2 linked regions of the Methylomagnum ishizawai genome follow. The main gene of each other region encodes a partner of the protein of the gene in region 2 in a complex. Links are inferred from orthologs where the notes say so. Each region holds a gene or a part of one and is shown on either strand. Other genes may lie near its edges.

Region 1 (3,986 bases), 3.0 Mb from region 2 along the record:
CTGCCCGCATGGATGGCGGCGTTTGGCGGGACGGTGCGGATTTGGTCGGCGGCTTGCTCCACCGGGCAGGAGCCTTATTCGATCAGCCTATGCGTGGAAGAATTCTTGCGCGGCAGGCCCGCCCTGGGAGCGAGGCCGGTGCGGATATTAGGCACCGATATTTCCGAGTTGGCCTTGGCCGAGGCCAACCGCGCCGACTATGGCGACCTGGCCTTGTCGCGGGGACTGGACCCGAAACTGCGGGAGCGTTATTTCGTGGCCGTGGGCGAAAAATGGCGGCCCAGGCCGGATATCACCGCCAGGGTCGGGTTCCAGCCCTACAACCTGCTAGCCTCCTATGCGCCCTTGGGCAAATTCGACCTGATTTTCTGCCGCAACGTGTTGATTTATTTCCCGGACGACATCAAGCGCGATATTTTGACCCGGCTGGCGGGAGCGCTGACTCCTGGGGGCTATTTGTTCCTCAGCAGCACCGAAAGCCTGCCGCCGGGGGTCGACGGCTACAAAACGGTGCGCGGCAAATATTGCCGCTACTACCGGATCGGCCCTTGAGGTCAATTGGCTCCGAATGGCCGGTTCGACCACTTTCCACCCCACCCGGCCTCACCCAAGCGTATTAAAATAAAGGTAGCAGTATACATTCCTTAATCATTCAACCCCCGAGGGTGATCGCTATGAAACCCATCCACCACCTAGGCGTCGGCCTGATCGTACTGGCCGCTTCCACGCTGGGGACTCCCGCACAGGCCTTGCCCGTGTTGTTCGTCAGCACCGGCCATACCGGAGCGCAGACGCAAACCGATATCAACCATACCCAGCACTGGACCTTTTCAGTGTCCCAGAACGTCACCGTAGGCGGCGGCTTGTTCGACATGAAACGGGGTCCGTCCAGCACCGCCGATGTCAGCTTCGCGATTTTCGAGGGGACATATTCACCCCCCGCGAGCCTGGATAACGCCCTGCTGCAAAAGGATTTGACGAACACGGCCTTCGCCCAGCGATTCAAAGCCGTCCTGTTCCAAAACACCGTAACCACCCTGTTGGCCGGCCACACCTATACCGGCGTCCTGTTCTCCGACGCCCTCGACGCGCAGAACAAGGGCTATTTCGTCAAAGGCGGCTCGGCCAGCCCGCTGCTGTTCGTCAATGCCAAGGGCAAGGCCGTGGCCGGTATCGAAATACTCCCGTCCATCGCGCTTCCCGAAGCGCCGCCGTCCAGGTTCGCGTCCCCGGCCTCCACCGATGCCACCTTGATTCCCGAACCCACCCTACCCGCGCTCATGGCGCTGGGCCTCGCGGGCTTGGCCTGGGCGACCCGCCGCAGCCAACCCGCAGCGCACAAAACCTGATCCGGCCCGGCGGTTGTTTTGGACGCCAGCCGCCTTATTGAAAAGTCAAGGCTTGAATCGGCCCAAGCCATCCATCATAATGCGCGTCCTCATCGACGGCCCCGGTCCCCACGGCCCGGAGCCAACGCCAGAGTTCAATGGCAAGTCGTGTCGGTCCCCTCGCAACGATACGCTGCGAACCCCGCCAGGCCCGGAAGGGAGCAACGGTAGCACCGGATTCGTGTGCCGGGGTGTGGCTGATACGACTGCCACCCTCCCATCCCCCATGCCTACACGGTCGATAACCGGCAGCGAGCCCCGATGGCCTATCAGGCTTTAGCCCGCAAGTGGCGACCCCGTAATTTCAGCGAAATCGTCGGCCAGGAGCATGTCGTCAGGGCGTTGACCCACGCGCTCGAAACCGCCCGCCTGCACCACGCCTATCTCTTCACCGGCACCCGCGGCGTGGGCAAGACCACCTTGGCCCGCATCCTCGCCAAGGCCATCAATTGCGAATCCCCCAACGGCTCCGACCCTTGCGGCCAGTGCCTGGTTTGCCGGGAAGTGGACGAAGGCCGCTTCGTCGATCTGATCGAGGTGGACGCCGCCTCCCGCACCAAGGTCGAAGACACCCGCGACCTGCTCGACAATGTGCTGTACGCGCCCAGCCAAGGCCGCTACAAAGTCTACCTGATCGATGAAGTCCACATGCTCTCGGGGCATAGCTTCAACGCCCTGCTGAAGACCCTGGAAGAACCGCCGCCCCATATCAAATTCCTGCTGGCGACCACCGACCCCCAGAAAATCCCGGTCACAGTGCTATCGCGCTGTTTGCAGTTCAATCTCAAGCGCCTGACCCCGAGCCAAATCGGCACCCAGATGGAATCCATCCTGCGCCAGGAGGAAATCCAATTCGAGGCGAATGCCCTGAAAGCCCTGGCCCGCGCCGCCGATGGCTCGATGCGCGACGGGCTGAGCCTGTTGGACCAAGCCATCGTCCACGGCGGCGGACGCCTGGGCGAGGCCGAAGTCAGCGCCATGCTGGGCACGGTGTCGCGGCGGCCCGTGTTCGATCTGCTGGACGCCCTGGCCCGGAGCGATGCGGCGGCGCTGTTGACCCTGATCGAAGCCCTATCAGAACACGCCCCGAATTACGGCGATGTGCTGCAACAATTGCTGATCGCCCTGCATCACGCCGCCCTGGCCCAATGGGTGCCCGATGCGGTCCGCCGCGACGAGGACGCCGACCGTATCTTGGCCCTGGCCCAGCGCCTGAGCGCCGAGGATTTGCAATTGTTTTACCAGATCGGCCTGGTCGGCCAACGCGACCTGCCCCTCGCGCCCGATCCCCGAGGCGGCTTCGAGATGGTCTTGCTGCGGATGCTGGCCTTCCGTCCGGCGGAAGCCACGACCTACCCGTCCCAGCCCGGAACCGCCCCGGCGCATCACGACGGGCAGCACGCCAAATCCGCGCCGCGCCCGGAACCGCCCCGGCTGATCCATCCGCCCCAGGCCCGGCCCGAACCGCCACCGACCCCGGCTTCTACCCAGGCACCAACACCACCGGCCCAAACCACGCCAGCGCCGGCACCCAACCCGGACGGTGGCGCTCCCGCGCAGGTCAATTGGCGCGAACTGATCCGCGCCACCGGCGTCGCCGCCCTGGCCCGCGAACTGGCCAACAACTGCGTGCTGGAACACCTGGACGAAACCTCTTGCGTCCTGCTCCTGCATCCCAAGCAAGCCCTGCTCCGCGCCGCCCATACCGAGGCTAACCTGGAAAAAGCCCTGCAAGACTATTTCCGCCGCCCGCTCAAGCTCACCATTAAGCTCGGCGAACCCGCGGGAGAAACCCCCGCCTTGCAAAACCAGCGGCAAAAGGAAGAACGCCAACGGGCGGCGGAGATCGAAATAGAACAAGACGAAAACGTTATCGCCTTGAAGGAACGGTTCGATGCCCGCATCGTGCCCGGTTCCGTCAAACCCTTGGATTGAACCCGCCCCGGAGCCACCGCCATGAAGAATCCCCTCGCCCATCTGATGCAGCAAGCGCAGCAAATGCAGGAAAACCTGAAGAAGGCCCAGGAGGAATTGGCCGAACTCCAGGTCCGGGGCGAATCCGGCGGCGGGCTGGTCAAGATCGCCATGACCGGCAAGCGCCAGGTGCTCAAGGTGGAAATCGACGACAGCCTGGTGAAGGAAGACCGCGATATGCTGGAGGATTTGGTCGCCGCCGCCGTCAACGACGCCGTCAACAAGGTCGCCGCCCTCAAGCAGGAAAAACTGGCGGGCTTGACCGGCGGTATGGAATTGCCGGCCGGCTTCAAGCTGCCGTTCTAAGCTCCCGCCCCGCGCCATGTCCTCGACCGGAGCCCTCGGCCAATTGATGCAAGCCCTGCGCTGCCTGCCAGGGGTGGGACCGAAATCGGCCCAGCGCATGGCCTTCCACCTGTTGCAGCGCAACCGCCCCGGCGCCCGCCAATTGGCCGAGGCGTTGCTGGACGCCCTCGACCGCATCGGCCATTGCGCCGAGTGCCGCACCCTGACCGAAGGCACCCTCTGCCCCGTCTGTGCCAATCCCCAGCGCGACCGCTCCCTGCTGTGCGTGGTGGAAACCCCCGCCGAGGTCCACGCCATCGACCAGGCCGCGACCGGCTT
Region 2 (8,284 bases):
CGCTTCGTGTCGGACATGGTGAAGGCGCTGCAACACAATGCCATCGGGGCGTTCAAGGATTATTACCGCACCGTCGACGCCTTGCTGATCGACGATATCCAATTCTTCGCCGGCAAGGAGCGCTCGCAGGAAGAGTTCTTCCACACCTTCAACACCTTGCTGGAAAACAAGCACCAGGTCGTGCTGACCTGCGACCGCTATCCCAAGGAAATCAAGGGTCTGGAAGAGCGTTTGAAGTCCCGTTTCGGCTGGGGCCTGCCGGTCGCCATCGAACCGCCCGACCTCGAAACCCGCGTCGCCATCCTCAAGAGCAAGGCGGTGAACCTGGGCGTGGAACTCTCGGACGAAGTGGCGTTTTTCATCGGCAAGCGCATCCGCTCCAATATCCGCGAACTGGAAGGCGCGTTGCGGCGGGTGATGGCGAACTCGCATTTCACCGGCAAGCCTATCACCATGGAATTCGCCAAGGACGCGCTGCGGGACTTGATCGCCTTGCAGGACCGGCTCATCAACGTGGACAACATCCAGCGCACCGTGGCCGAGTATTACAAAATCCGGGTCTCGGACCTCCTGTCGAACAAGCGCACCCGCAACCTGAGCCGCCCCCGGCAGATGGCGATGGCCCTGGCCAAGGAGCTGACCAACCACAGCCTCCCGGAAATCGGCCAGATGTTCGGGGGCCGCGACCACACCACGGTCCTGCACGCCTGCCGCAAGAGCGAGGAACTCAGGGCCTGCGATAATAAGTTCGCCGAGGATTACAGCATCCTCCTCCGCACCCTCTCCGCTTAAACCCACCCTGGCATCCACCATGAAATTCACCATCGCGCGTGAAACCCTGCTCACCCCGCTGCAACAGGTCATCGGCGTCATCGAGAAACGCCAAACCCTGCCGATCCTATCCAACGTCCTGCTGAAACTCAGCGACGGCCAGTTGGAATTGACCGGCACCGACCTGGAAGTGCAATTGATTACCCGCACCACCGTGGAAAGCGGCGACAACGGCGCGATCACGGTCCCGGCCCGCAAGCTGCTGGATATCTGCCGCTTGTTGCCGGACAAAAGCGCCATCAACGTCGATTGCAAGGACGAGCGTTTCGCCATCCGTTGCGGCAGCAGCAAGTTCAACCTGGCGACCCTGCCCGCCGACAATTATCCCGAATTCGACACCGGCACCACCGAACTGGAAATCGCCGTGCCCGCCGCCACCCTGCGCCGGGCGCTGGAAAAAACCACCTTCGCCATGGCCCAGCAGGACGTGCGCTATTACCTCAACGGCTTGTTGCTGGATGTGGATGGCCGCACGCTACGCACCGTGGCCTCGGACGGACACCGGCTGGCGGTATTCGAGGAGGTCTTGGAAATCGAGGGCCAGGGGCGGCAAATCATCATCCCGCGCAAGGGCGTCTTGGAACTGGCCCGCTTGTTGGGCGAGGGCGCGGAAACGGTGACGGTGCAGATCGCCCCCAACACCGTGCGGGTGAACCTGGGCGCGGTCAGCTTCGCCGCCAAGCTGATCGAGGGCCGCTTCCCCGATTTCCAGCGGGTGATGCCGCGCGACCTGGCCCGGATCATGTTGATCGACAAGGATGTGTTCAAAGGCGCCTTGACCCGCGTTTCGGTGCTGTCCAATGAGAAGTACAAGAGCATCAGCATGGAAGTGGACGAGGACGCGGTGATGTCCCTGAAGGCGCAGAATCCCGAACACGAGGAAGCCGAGGAGCGGGTGCCGATCCAGTTGGAAGGCAGCGGGCTGTCGGTGGGCTTCAACGCAGCCTATCTGCTGGACGCCATCAACAATGTCGGCTCGGCCCAGGTGCGGCTGTCGTTCACCGAGGCAGCCAATAGCTGCTTGATCGAGGATTGCGAGGACAGCCATTTCAAGTTCATCGTGATGCCGATGCGGCTGTGAACCCAACCCGCCTAGCGTTCCCGCGCCTGGCGCGGGAACGATCACGCTAACGCCGCATGAGCCTCCTCAAACTCGAAGCCCAGGATGTCCGCAATATCGCAGCGGCCACGCTGTTGCCTTCTCCCCGCCTCAATTTCCTGGTCGGCCCCAACGCCAGCGGCAAGACCTCGCTGCTGGAAGCCATCTACCTGCTGGGCCGGGCGCGATCCTTCCGTACTTCGCAACCCCACCAGATCATCCGCTTCGACCAACCCGCCCTGACCGTGGTGGGCCGGGTCGCGGCGGACTCATCCCCGCCCCTGCCCGTCGGCCTCCGCATCGCCCGCAACGGTCGGCGCGAAATCCACTTGGACGGGCGCGGCCTACACTCCAGCGCCGAGTTGCTCCGCGCCTTCCCGGTACTGGCGATCCAGCCCGGCAGCGTGGCGCTGCTGGAAGGCCCGCCCAAAACCCGCCGCCAATTCCTGGATTTCGGCGCGTTCCATGAAAACCCGGCCTATCTCGACCACTGGCGGCGCTATACCCAGGCTTTGGGCCAGCGCAACGCGCTTTTGCGGGAAAAACGGCCCAGGGAACTGGCCCCATGGACCCATGAAGCGGCGCGGTACGGTACAATAGTGGGCGAAACGCGCCGCCTTTACGCCGAACGGCTCGAACCCTTCTTCCAAGACACGGCACAACGCTTTTTCAAGGGGCTGGTTTTCCAATTGCACACTCAAGCGGGTTGGGACACCGCAAATCCCCTGGAAAAACTACTGGAACAGGATATCCCCCACGACCTCCGCCATGGGCATACCCAGTCCGGCCCCCACAAGGGGGATTTTTCCATCGCGCTCCAGGGCCGCCCGGTCAAGGCCTACCTCTCCCGTGGCCAGATGAAGCTATTGGTCTACGCCCTGCTGCTGGCCCAAGCCCGGCTGCTGGAAGCGCGGGCGGGTGCCGCGGGCTGCGTCCTGATCGACGACGTGGCCTCCGAACTGGACGAGGACAACAAAAAAAACCTGCTCGGCTTCCTGCGCGAGGGACGGACCCAGTACTTCATCTCCGCCACCGATAGCAAGATGATCCAAAACGGTTTGGGCGAAGAAGCGGCTCTATTCGAGATTGCCCACGGGCAGGCGTCCCCTCCCACCCACTTTCCGGTCCCGTAAACACCATGGCCAGCAACAAAAGTATTGTCGTTCAAGGGATTGAAATCCATGTATTCAACAAGGATGAAGAGGACTACATCAGCTTGACCGACATGGTCGGCGGCTTCGAGGGTGGTTCGGCGCTGATTGAGGCGTGGCTACGCAACAAAGACACGATTGAGTTCTTGGGCGTATGGGAGCGCTTGAACAATCCGAATTTTAATTCCCTCGAATTCGAGGGAATTAAATCGATGGCAGGCTTAAACCGCTTCACAATGTCCGCCAAGCGCTGGACCGAAAAAACCAACGGCATCGGCGTTGTCGCTAAGGCCGGACGTTACGGCGGCACCTTCGCCCACAAAGACATCGCCTTCGAGTTCGGCACCTGGCTCAGCCCCGAATTCAAGCTCTACCTCATCAAGGAGTTTCAAAGACTTAAAGAGCAAGAAGCACAGTCGGGCCAACTCGAATGGAACATCCGGCGCTCCCTGACCAAAACCAACTACCGTATCCACACCGACGCCATCAAAACCCATCTGATCCCGCCCGAAATCAGCAAACGGGAAGAAGGCTTCATCTACGCTTCCGAAGCGGATGTACTCAACAAGGCGCTCTTCGGCCTGACCGCCAAGGAATGGCGCACGCAAAACCCCGACAAAGACGGCAACCTCCGCGACCACGCCTCCGTGACCCAGCTTGTGGTCTTGGCGAGCCTGGAAAGCCAGAACGCCTTACTCATCCAACAAGGCCATAGCCAAGCGGCCCGCTTGGTGATACTCAACCAACTGGCGCGGATTCAAATGCAATCCTTGCTCAACAGCCCGGCCATCCAAGCCCTGGAAACCCCGCCCTTGTTCGACACCAAGTGACCACAGCGACCTCTAACGCATGAACACAGCCACCCAACCCGCCCACGATTACGACAGTACCTCCATCCAGGTCTTGAAAGGACTGGACGCCGTCCGCAAGCGTCCCGGCATGTACATCGGCGACACCGACGACGGCACCGGACTCCACCACATGGTGTTCGAGGTGGTCGATAACGCCATCGACGAAGCCCTGGCGGGCTATTGCAAGAACATCCGCGTCATTATCCACGCCGACGAGTCCGTCACCGTGACCGACGATGGCCGCGGCATCCCGGTGGATATCCACGAGGAGGAAGGCCGTTCGGCGGCGGAAGTCATCATGACCGTGCTGCACGCGGGCGGGAAGTTCAACCAAAATTCCTACAAGGTCTCGGGCGGCCTGCATGGCGTGGGCGTGTCGGTGGTGAACGCGCTATCGGAACTCCTGACCTTGGAAATCCACCGTGGCGGCAAGAAATACCGCCAGGAATACCGCCACGGCGAACCGCAAGCGCCCCTGGCCGAATTCGGCGAGGCCGGCGACACCGGCACGATGCTGCGCTTCAAGCCCAGCGACCAAACCTTCACCCATATCGAGTTCCATTACGACATCCTGGCTAAGCGCCTCAGGGAACTGTCGTTCCTGAATTCCGGGGTGCGCATCAGCCTGGAGGACGAGCGCAGCGGCAAGAGCGATGTTTTCGAGTTCGAGGGCGGCATCCGCGCCTTCGTCGAGCATCTCAACAAGAACAAAACCCCGCTGTTCGAGAAGGTGTTCCATTTCCTGGCCGAGAAGGACGGCATCACCGTGGAAGCCGCCCTGCAATGGAACGATTCCTACCAGGAAAACATCTTCTGCTTCACCAACAACATCCCCCAGCGCGACGGCGGCACCCATCTGGCCGGTTTCCGCGGCGCCCTGACCCGTACCCTGAACCAGTACATCGAAGACCAAGGGTTCTTGAAAAAGCAGAAGGTGGACACCACCGGCGACGACGCCCGCGAAGGCTTGACCGCCGTGCTGTCGGTGAAGGTGCCCGACCCCAAGTTCTCCTCGCAGACCAAGGACAAGCTGGTGTCGTCCGAGGTGAAGCCGGTGGTGGAAGCCGCCATGGGCGAGAAATTCCAGGAATTCCTGCTGGAACAGCCCGCCACCGGCAAGCTCATCGCCCATAAGATGATCGAGGCCGCCCGCGCCCGCGAAGCCGCCCGCAAAGCCCGCGAAATGACCCGGCGCAAGACCGCCCTCGATATCGCGGGCCTCCCTGGCAAGCTGGCCGATTGCCAGGAAAAAGACCCGGCACTGTCGGAACTGTTCCTAGTCGAGGGCGATTCGGCCGGCGGTAGCGCCAAACAAGGCCGCGACCGCCGCACCCAGGCCATCCTGCCGCTCAAGGGCAAAATCCTCAACGTGGAGCGGGCACGCTTCGACCGGATGATTTCCTCGGAAGAGGTCGGGACGCTCATCACCGCCCTGGGCTGCGGCATCGGACGCGAGGAATACGATCCCAACAAGCTGCGCTACCACCGCATCATCATCATGACCGACGCCGACGTGGACGGCTCGCATATCCGCACCTTGCTCTTGACCTTCTTCTACCGGCAGATGCCCGAATTGATCGAGCGCGGCCATATCTACATCGCCCAGCCGCCGCTGTACAAGGTCAAGAAGGGCAAGCAGGAGCAATACGTCAAGGACGACACCGAGTTGAACAACTACCTGCTGCAACTCGCGCTGGAAAAAACCCGCCTCCACCCCAACCCCCAGACCCCGCCGATCCAGGGCCACGGCCTGGAACAACTGGCCCGCGACTATCTGGCGGTGCGTGGCGTGGTGCAACGGCTGGCCCACCGCTACGACGCCACCCTGCTCGACCTGCTGGCCGAACTGCCCGCCCTGGACGCCGCCACGATGGCCGACGAGGCCCGCCGCGCGGCGTGGTTCGATCGCTTGAACACCCGGCTCAACCGGGCCGAACCGGGGGCCAGCTTCGAGATCGACCTACAATCCAGCGGCGGCGAATTCCACGCCCTGATCAAAAAGCGCCTGCACGGCGTCTACAAGGCCATCGAACTCGGCGCGGGCTTTTTCAATTCCGCCGATTACAAGCGGCTCGCCGCCTTCGGCCAGGCCACGGCGGACCTGTTCGGCCCGGACAGCTTGGTGGCGGCGGACGAGAAGAAAGCCCATGTCGCCAATTTCAAAGCCGTTTTCGACTGGATGATGGCCGAGGCCAAGCGCGGCCAGCATATCCAGCGCTACAAAGGTTTGGGCGAGATGAACCCCGAGCAATTGTTCGAGACCACCCTCGACGCCAACAGCCGCCGCTTGTTGCAGGTCAAGATCGAGGACGGCATCGCCGCCGACCAAATCTTCACCACCCTGATGGGCGACCAAGTCGAACCCCGGCGCGATTTCATCGAGAAGAACGCCCTGGAAGTGGCGAACCTGGATATCTAAGCGGCGGAATCCGCTTGGACCGGGCCGCGGCGCGACATCATCGGCATATCGCCCGCTTTTACCGTTTTGTTACAGGCATCGATTTGGTATTTTCTCTCCCCGGCCTGGACAACCCGGCCATCCTCGGCAAGACCACCCTAAAAAGCCCTGCGCGGCGCGGCATCCATACCGGGATATTCCAAGCCCGGATGGAACGCCCCACCCCAAACCCCGCACGGCCCCGACAACCCCAGAGAAAATCCCGATGTCGAAACGCGATCTAACGGCGCTCACCGAATACGCCAAAGCCTTCTCGGCCCTCACCCCGGACAAGGAAGCCGTCCTCCGGGAGCTGGGCTTGGCGGTGGCGCCCCGCCTGGGCGAAGTGACGGACCACTTCTACACCAAGTTGCAAACAATCCCGCAAGCCCGCCCCGTGCTGGAAGGCCGCATCGACGACCTCAAGCGCACCCACGTCCGTTGGTTGCGGAGCCTGTTCGACGGCCCTTACGACGACAGTTTCACCGCGGCCATGTACCGGGTGGGCGATGTCCATGTGCGGGTGAAGCTGCCGGTGGAATTCATGGCCGGGGGCATCGTGCTGATCACCGAGCAATTGATCGAACTGGTCGGGGAAATCTACCGCGACAACATCGACCGCTATAAGCAAGCCATGAGCGCCTTGAACTCGATCCTGGGCTTCTGCCTGTTCATCATGCAGGAGTCCTATCAATCTTCCTCGCTGGCGGAAGAATTGGAGAAGTTCCTGAAAATCACCGGGATGAGCCGCAAGCTGTTCGACAACCTCGCCAACGCCTATCGCTGACCATGCCCAAGCCGCCCCGCCCCGCTTGCGCCCTCCTGGCCGCGCTCCTGTCGCTCCCATCCTGGACGGCGGCGGGCCAACCCGGCCCGGCCCGAGGCCTGGCCCGGATCGACCATATCGTGGTGATCTACCTGGAAAACCACAGCTTCGACAACCTCTACGGCCTGTTCCCCGGCGCGGCGGGCATCGCGCAAGCCCCACCCCAGGCCACCCGGCAAACCGATCTCCAGGGCCGCATTTACGACACCCTGCCGCCGGTCGTCAACACCGAACACAAGCCGCCCGTCCACGACGGACGCTTTCCCGCCGATTTGCCCAACCAGCCCTTCGATATCGGGCGCTATGTGCCACCGGACCAGAAGACCGGCGATCTGACCCACCGCTTCTACCAGCACCAGCAACAAATCGACGGCGGACGCATGGACCGCTTCGCCGCCGTCTCCGACGCGGGCGGGCTGGCCATGGGCTATTACGACGGCACCAAGCTTCCGCTCTGGCAATACGCCCGGCGCTATACCCTGGCGGATCATTTCTTCCAGGCCGCGTTCGGGGGTTCGTTCCTCAACCACATGTGGCTGGCCTGCGCCTGCACCCCGCGCCACCCCGACCCGCCGCCCGACATGCTGGCCCGCCTGGACGATCAAGGCGGTTTGGTCAAAGACGGGACGTTCAGCCCCGATGGCTACGCGGTCAACACGGTATTCCCGGCGCAAGGCCCGCATCCCGCCGCCATCGACCCGCGCAAGCTGCTACCGCCCCTGGTCCAGCCCACCCTGGGCGACCGCCTGTCCGACAAGCGGATTTCCTGGGCCTGGTACGCGGGCGGTTGGAACGATGCCGTGGCGGGCCGGGCCGATCCCGGCTTCCAGTTCCACCACCAGCCCTACGCCTATTTCCAGCGCTATGCCGGGGGCACGCGGGACCGGGCCGAACACCTCAAGGACGGGGCCGATTTCCTCGCCGCCCTCGAACACGACCGACTCCCCGCCGTGGCATTCTACAAACCCATCGGCAGCCTGAACGAACATCCGGGTTACGCCGACCTCCTGTCCGGCGAGCGGCATATCGCCGATATCCTGGGCAAGATCGAACGCGGCAAGTTCTGGCCCCGGACCCTGGTCATCGTCA

Evidence for each region.
Region 1: the proteins of dnaN (region 2) and dnaX are in contact, whole or in part, in a cryo-EM structure (PDB 8GIZ), measured with the Escherichia coli proteins. The link is inferred for Methylomagnum ishizawai from one-to-one orthologs.

The regions. Positions count from the first base shown.
Region 1 is NZ_FXAM01000001.1:3,532,971-3,536,956, forward strand. What follows is about bases 1,152-3,986. They hold dnaX (DNA polymerase III subunit gamma/tau), read left to right. Parts: upstream 1,152-1,649; coding sequence 1,650-3,323; downstream 3,324-3,986. Other genes in these bases: B9N93_RS15810 (hypothetical protein), read left to right, coding at 1,152-1,349; B9N93_RS15825 (YbaB/EbfC family nucleoid-associated protein), read left to right, coding at 3,345-3,668; recR (recombination mediator RecR), read left to right, coding at 3,685-3,986. Also shown: B9N93_RS15805 (CheR family methyltransferase), read left to right, coding at 1-552; more of B9N93_RS15810, read left to right, coding at 675-1,151. UniProt on the Escherichia coli protein: Part of the beta sliding clamp loading complex, which hydrolyzes ATP to load the beta clamp onto primed DNA to form the DNA replication pre-initiation complex.
Region 2 is NZ_FXAM01000001.1:518,179-526,462, reverse strand. Bases 1-2,861 are described here. They hold dnaN (DNA polymerase III subunit beta), read left to right. Parts: upstream 1-811; coding sequence 812-1,912; downstream 1,913-2,861. Other genes in these bases: recF (DNA replication/repair protein RecF), read left to right, coding at 1,969-2,861; dnaA (chromosomal replication initiator protein DnaA), read left to right, coding at 1-792. Outside these bases: more of recF, read left to right, coding at 2,862-3,063; B9N93_RS02215 (KilA-N domain-containing protein), read left to right, coding at 3,069-3,911; gyrB (DNA topoisomerase (ATP-hydrolyzing) subunit B), read left to right, coding at 3,931-6,351; B9N93_RS02205 (protoglobin domain-containing protein), read left to right, coding at 6,596-7,156; B9N93_RS02200 (alkaline phosphatase family protein), read left to right, coding at 7,159-8,284. UniProt on the Escherichia coli protein: Confers DNA tethering and processivity to DNA polymerases and other proteins. Acts as a clamp, forming a ring around DNA (a reaction catalyzed by the clamp-loading complex) which diffuses in an ATP-independent manner freely and bidirectionally along dsDNA.